One region of the Paraburkholderia sp. GAS82 genome, then DNA from elsewhere that is predicted to be linked to it. Evidence: riboswitches for the same ligand, from Rfam matches in the RefSeq annotation. Region 1 holds a riboswitch; the other holds the start of a gene.

What was found. A riboswitch is a leader RNA that binds a small molecule or an ion and turns the genes downstream of it on or off. The one in region 1 is predicted to bind cobalamin.
Region 2: it holds a riboswitch for cobalamin, as region 1 does, so the genes downstream of both, P3T17_RS33940 (TonB-dependent receptor domain-containing protein) here and P3T17_RS22575 (HoxN/HupN/NixA family nickel/cobalt transporter) in region 1, are expected to answer to the same signal.

Annotation. Positions count from the first base shown of each region.
Region 1 is NZ_JBNDLX010000007.1:146,618-150,109, reverse strand. It holds gene P3T17_RS22580 (cobyric acid synthase) at 1-936, shown strand, start outside; gene P3T17_RS22575 (HoxN/HupN/NixA family nickel/cobalt transporter) at 965-2,023, opposite strand; cobalamin riboswitch at 2,118-2,312, opposite strand; gene P3T17_RS22570 (cobyrinate a,c-diamide synthase) at 2,393-3,492, opposite strand, start outside.
Region 2 is NZ_JBNDLX010000014.1:177,880-181,371, reverse strand. It holds gene P3T17_RS33940 (TonB-dependent receptor domain-containing protein) at 1-1,887, opposite strand, end outside; adenosylcobalamin (AdoCbl) riboswitch at 1,933-2,022, opposite strand; gene atzF (allophanate hydrolase) at 2,282-3,492, shown strand, end outside.

The sequences.
Region 1 (3,492 bases):
TGCGGTCTCGTCATCAACCGGTTTCGCGGCGATCCGGGCCTGCTGAAGCCTGGGCTTGACTGGCTGGAGGCGCGTACAGGCAAGCCGGTACTAGGGGTGGTGCCGTATCTGCACGGATTGGCGCTCGACGCCGAAGACATGCTGCCGCGTGTGGCGCATAGCGGTGCGGCCGATGCCGTGCAGTCTCTGCGGGTGGTCGTGCCGGCATTGCCACATATCAGCAATCACACGGATTTCGATGCGCTGCGCGCGCACCCGCAGGTCGATTTCAGCTATGCGCTCGCGGGTATTCCGCCGCCGCCCGCGGATCTGGTGATTTTGCCCGGCTCCAAAAATGTGCGTGGAGATCTGGCCTGGCTGCGCGACAACGGTTGGGAAGAAGTGCTGCGTCGGCATTTGCGTTATGGCGGCCGGGTGATCGGTATCTGCGGAGGCATGCAGATGCTCGGCCAATCACTGAGCGACCCTCACGGCGTGGAGGGCCAGCCGGGTACCACGAAGGGTCTCGGCTGGCTCGATTACGAGACCGTCATCACACGCGAGAAGATGCTCAGGAACGTCACGGGCGCCCTGACGCTGAGCGGTTCGCCGGACGTTTGCGGCTACGAGATTCACATGGGCGAAACCCACGGCCCCGCGCTTGCTGCGCCGGCTTTGTACCTCGTAGCGGACCAGTCGGACGGGGACGATACACGTCCCGATGGTGCAATGTCGGCTGACGGACAGATTCTCGCCACTTATGTGCACGGGCTGTTCGACACGCCGGCCTCCTGCAGTGCCTTGCTCGCGTGGGCGGGGCTGGCCGGTTCGCAAGCACTCGACTATCCGGCGTTGCGGGACGCGTCGCTCGACCGGCTCGCCGATACGCTCGAGGAGCACCTCGACCTGACTCGGGTGTTCGCCGCTATCGGCAAGCGTGCGGACGCGTCACGCTGACTCCAGCCGAGCCGGGTCAACTGAGCGCTTATTGCGCATGCAGATGCGCTTCGAGTTTGTCGTAGCCCTTGATCCGGTAAATCAGGAACGACAGGACCCACGAGACGATGAAGATGCCAATGATGACGAAGCCGAGGTTGTTGAAATTCTCGTTCAACGTATCGACGGTCTGCCAGAACAGGCCCTTCTGCCTGATCTGGTCGGCAATCATCCCCAGCGCCTCGATACCGCCTATCACGACCGCGACGAGCACAGAGACCAGCGTAATCGTGAGGTTGTAGTAAAGCTTGCGGATCGGTCGCACGAACGCCCATTCATAGGCACCAAGCATCAGGATCCCGTCGGTGGTGTCGATCAGTGTCATGCCTGCGGCGAAGAGTACCGGAAACACCAGCACGATCCAGATCGACAACCCTTGAGATGCCTGGTGTGCCGAGATGCCGAGCAGGCTGACTTCGGTCGCGGTATCGAAACCCAGGCCGAACAGAAAGCCGAGCGGCAACATCCACAATGAGTTCGATACAAGCTTGAACAGCGGCCGGAACATCCGTGCGAGCAAGCCGCGACTGTTGAGCAGGAGGTCGAGATCGTCCTGATCGTACGGCTCACCACGCTTTACTTTCTTGAACGCCCGCCATACGCCGCGTAGGATGATCAGGTTCATGGCCGCGATCAAAAACAGGAAGATCGCTGAGACGCTGGTCGAGATCACGCCGCCGACGTTTTGCCAGGATTCGAACCGGCTTTCGAGCGCAGAGGCCGTAGCAGCAACCGCTGCCGCTACCAGCAAAACCACGGCCGAGTGACCGATCGCAAAGAAGAAACCGACCGTGACGGGCCGTCGGCCATCCTGCATCAGTTTGCGTGTGACGTTATCGATGGCGGCGATGTGATCGGCATCGACTGCATGGCGCAATCCGAAGCCGTAGGCGACCAGGCCGGTGCCCAGCAACAGCGGGTGACCGTGGAAGGCTATGAAGGCCCAGATCCAGCTGCCGACGTTGAATAAAGCGAGGACGCTGTAGATGGCAATCAGCCGATAGCGCAATGCGTCAGTTGGAACTGACCTTGAGTACGTGATGGACATGCAAGAATCCTGAGGTTCGGGCTGTCCTTACAGCAGGTATCCATTCGCGCAAACGGATACTTGGCGACTCGGACATCCCCGTCCGATCCGGCTGAGCAGACCTCGGTCGATGGCAGGTCTCCTGACTCGCACGTCACAATCCGGCACCGACCTTCCCGGTTGCCCAGTGGTCAAGCATGGTGTGGACTCGGCGCTTACAGTTGCGGGGGCAGTCGCAGACTTGAGCAGAGCGCTCTCACTGCGTTCCCGTTTAATCCCGGTGAGGGGAACCATCAAGGCGCAAGAGTACAGAAGGCTGCCGGAGGGCGTCAATCTCCGCTTGAATAGCGGTTCGGACGGAGGAATCTTTCCCTTTCCAACGATTTTTGTTCAGAACGCCTCGCCGCGGAACAAGGCGGCGGCGAATACCGGATTCGACGGCCAGTAAGCGTGCATGTAGGTTGCGACGATTGCACCGTGCCGATAGAGGGCTTCCCCGCTGGTTGCGCCTTGCGGCCGAACCGCGGTCGTAACCGGTGCGAGCGGCGTGTTCAGCTTCGAATAGTGGAACGTGTGTCCGGTCATGACGCCGTGTCGTCCTTCGATCTGTTGCATGGCCAGTGCCGCGAAGCGGGTCTGCATGCTGGCCTCGCCGGGCAGCAGGCCGAGCATCGGGGTAGAGGCACCGTGCACGTCGATCAGTCGGTCTAGCAGATAGAGCATGCCGCCACATTCGGCGATCAACGGTTTGCCGGCTGCGGCGTGTGCGTGAATCGAGCCGGCACTGCATTTCCGGTCCGTCAGGGTCCGGGCATGGAGTTCCGGGTAACCGCCGGGGAGATAGAGGGCGTCGGCAGCCTGAGGTACCGGTTCATTGGCGAGCGGCGAGAAATACGCGAGTCTGGCGCCGAGTGCTTCGAGCAGTGCGAGATTGGCTGGGTAGATAAAGGAAAAGGCCGCGTCCTTTGCAATTGCGATCAGCCTGCCGTCGAGCAGGCGTGGTAGGCTGTTACGCGGTGGCGCCTCGAAGTCGATGGCCGGTGGCAGTTCGGCCAGCGGCGTCGCGGCGAGCGCATCGGCAACCTGGTTGAGGCGTGCATCGAGATCCGCGATTTCTGCGGCCTGGTGCAAACCGAGGTGCCGGTCCGGCAATTCGATCGAGTCGTTGCTGTTCAGATGGCCGCACCAGCGCAGCGAGGCCGGTAATGCCTCTTCAAGCAGTTTCGCATGATAGGGCGAGCCGACCCGGTTCGCGAGCACACCGTAAAAAGGCACCTGCGGCTGGAATTGAGCGAGACCGAAGGCCAATGCGCCGAAGGTCTGGGCCATGGATTTCGCTGCGATCACCGCCAATACCGGTATGCCGAAGGCGCTGGCCAGATCGGCACTACTCGGCTGGCCGTCGTACAGCCCCATGACCCCTTCGACCAGGATCAGATCGGCGTCGCCTGCCGCTTCGGCCAGCAGTGTACGGCAGCCGGCTTCGCCGA
Region 2 (3,492 bases), on a different contig from region 1:
CAACGTGTTGTAGCCGTACGCGGTTACGTACTGCCGGTTGAACAGATTCGACAGATTGGCGGACACGGTGAGATGCGAGTTGACCTTGTACGCAGCGCGCAGGCCCACCGTTGTATAGGATGGCAGATAAATCGAGTTGGCCTGATCGTCGAAGGTCGATCCACCGTACAGCACGGAGATGCCCGTGCTCAGTGCGTGCAGGTGGAACTCGTCCCACATGTGATCGATGTTCAGGCTGAACGTCTGACGCGGGCGGCGGTTAAGCCAGGTCTGATCCGTGACGTCCTGCGGATTCAGGAAACCGACCGAGAGGCTCACCGGCGTCGATTTGCCGATGATGCCCTTGTACGACAGGTCGATGCCCTGAATATGCGCGCGTCCGACGTTCACCGGCAGGAAGGTCAACGAGTCGTATTCGATCAGGTTGTGAACGCGCGTGTCGTACACCGCCGCCGTGAAGGTCCCGAACGACGTGGTGGCATCCAGCGCCGCCTCAACCGTATCGCTGCGCTCCGGCAGAAGGTTTGGGTTCCCGTAGCCCGGATAGTACAGGTCGTCGAAGGTCGGCAGACGGAACGCATTGCCATACGAAACGCGCGCCGTATAAACCGGCGTAATCGCATAAGACAAGGCAACGTTGCCGGTATTGACCGACTGCCCCTCGATGATCTCGTGACGGCCTGCCAGGAACACGGTCAACGGGCCGAGCGTCGCCGACTGATGCAGCGAAACCGCTGAATCGTCGCGCGTCGGCACACCCGACGGAATGTCGTACGGCAGGAAGGCCTGCTCGCGCGAGAAGTCGTAGGCAAGCTTGGTCTCGCCGGACAGCGGCAGGTTGAACAGCGCGGGCCCACGCTCCTGATGCGTCAGCGAGGTCGACGTGCTCAGGCGCGTCGAGTCGATCTCATCGGATGGGATGCCCGGCGTATTCGTATACAGGAACTCGCGGTCCGTGGCGTAGCCGACCGACTGATCGAGCTGCGTGAACGGCGTGATATCCAGATGGAACGCGGCGCCCGTCGTCAGCTGATAATCGGCCTGCCGGTCGTCGCCGCCCGCGTCATCGTAGGAGAGATCCGAGCGGTGATACAGGAAGAACGTGGAGAGCGACCAGTTGTTGTGCGCGTAACCCAGGCGTCCATCCACGTCCTGCGCATGGTACGGGTTACGGCCGTCTTCGTGACCGAAGACAACCGGCTGCGTCGCATCGATCCCCGCCGTGTTGTAGTCATGCAAGCCGAGCGAGTAGGTCAGCCCGCTCAACGCCGACAGCGCGCCGGTGGACGGGACCGAGCCCGATGTGCGGACCTGCGTATCGAAGGTCTTGTTCGACCCGCCGCCCACCGACACCGTGGTCTGATTGGGCTGATTGGAAGCGTGGTTCGTGAAGAGCTGGATCACGCCACCCATCGCATCGGCGCCGAACGAAGCGGCTGCCGGACCGGAGATCACCTCCACGCGGTCGAATGCGGAGGTCGGCAGATCAGCCCATTCGGCCTGACCGCTGGTCGCGGAACCGACCCGGATACCGTCGATAAACACGGCCACCTGATTTCCCGCCGAGCCACGGATGCTGACGGACGCAAGCGAACCTGGGCCGCCGTTCTGCGCAATGGTCACACCGGGCAGTGTAGCAAGCGCCTGCGTGATGCTTGGGTCAATGGGCGAAAGACGGTCGAGATCTGCGCGAGTCAGAACCTGGGTCGTGGCATATCGCTGATCGAACGATTGCGGCAGATGCTGCGTGTCGCCGGTGACGAGGATATTCGGTAGCGTGGTTTGCGCGACGGCCTGATCCTGGGTCGACGACGAGTCGTCGGCGTGGGCGACCTGGCAAGCGGTAACCGTCAGCGCGGAGCTGATGATGAGATGACGAAGCTTCATTATTGGAATCCTGGGGATAGCGCGCCCCACAGTTGAATAGTAGACAACGACGCCGAGGTCTGACTTCCGGTTCGGACTGAAACCGGTCACAGTGGCGCGACCGCGCTGGATTTGCACCAGCTTCCACGAGTCGTTTGCGCGCATTCTACTTGTGAATCTAACGGGGACCGGAATAATTCCCGCCAATCGACGCGTCATTGCAACATCGCACCAGCGCGGTTCTGACGCCCAACGATCGGGCGTTTCGCGCCAGACGGGTGCATCCGAGAACGGCTCGGGCGCGGCGTACATGCCTGTATCGCCCTGCCCTGAAAAGGCGCGACAGCCTTCCCGCGCGGTTGGCATGAGTCTTGAGTACAATTTCCCTGAACTTGTACACAAGAGGGAATACGAGATGCGCGGATGGACAATTTCGGATTGGCAGGAAGCGTATCGGGACGGTGCGACGCCCGCCCAGTTGCTTGGCGAACTGGTCCGCGGACTGACGCCCGAAGATGACCCCGCATGGATATCGACCGTGACGCAAGCAGTGCTCGACGCGCAGCTCGCGGGCCTCGAGGCCAGGCTAACCGCGGTCGGTGGCGATCTGACGAAGCTGCCGCTCTATGGCGTGCCATTCGCCGCGAAAGACAATATCGACGCCGCCGGCTTCGAGACCACAGCCGCCTGCCCCGCCTTCGCCTATACGCCAGAGCGCAGCGCGACGGTCGTGCAGCGGCTGACCGATGCCGGCGCAATCGTCATTGGTAAAACCAATCTCGATCAGTTCGCGACCGGCCTCGTGGGCGTGCGCTCCCCTTACGGCATCCCGGCCAACAGCTTCGACGCCGAGTACATCTCGGGTGGCTCGAGTTCGGGGTCAGCCTCGGTGGTTGCGCGCGGCATCGTCCCTTTCTCGCTGGGCACGGATACGGCCGGCTCGGGACGCGTCCCTGCGGGCCTCAACAATATCGTCGGAATCAAACCTACTCGTGGCGCGTTCAGCAATAGAGGCGTGGTGCCGGCATGCCGCACGCTCGACTGCGTGTCGGTCTTCGCGACCACTTTCGACGACGCCGCGCTCGTGTATGACCTGGCCGCCTCACTCGATCTGGCCGACGGTCTGTCCCGCGAAGCGCCCGCCTCCGCGCTTCAGTGGCGCGTTCCCGCCGCGCCGCGTTTTGCGGTCCCGTCACAGCCGGAATTCTTCGGCGATGAACTGTCCGCGCAAGCCTTCAATGCCGCCGTGGCGCACCTTGAAGCGCGCGGCGCGATCTGCGTGCCGCTCGATTTTTCGCTCTTCGACGATGTCACTGCGCTGCTGTATGACGGCGCATGGGTAGCGGAACGCTATGCGGCGATTCGCGACTTTGCTGGCTCGAACGAAGCCGACATTCACCCGGTTGTGCGCGACATCATCTTCAAGGCCAAGGAATTCTCCGCCACCGACACCTTCGAATCGATCTACCGTCTCGCCGATCTCAAACGCCGCGCCGATGCGATGCTGGCGCAGTTCGACGCCCTCGTCGTGCCGACTGCCCCGGCCCACTACAGGATCGCCGAACTGCTGGCGGATCCGGTGCGTCTGAACAGCAATCTCGGCAAGTACACCAACTTTGTCAATCT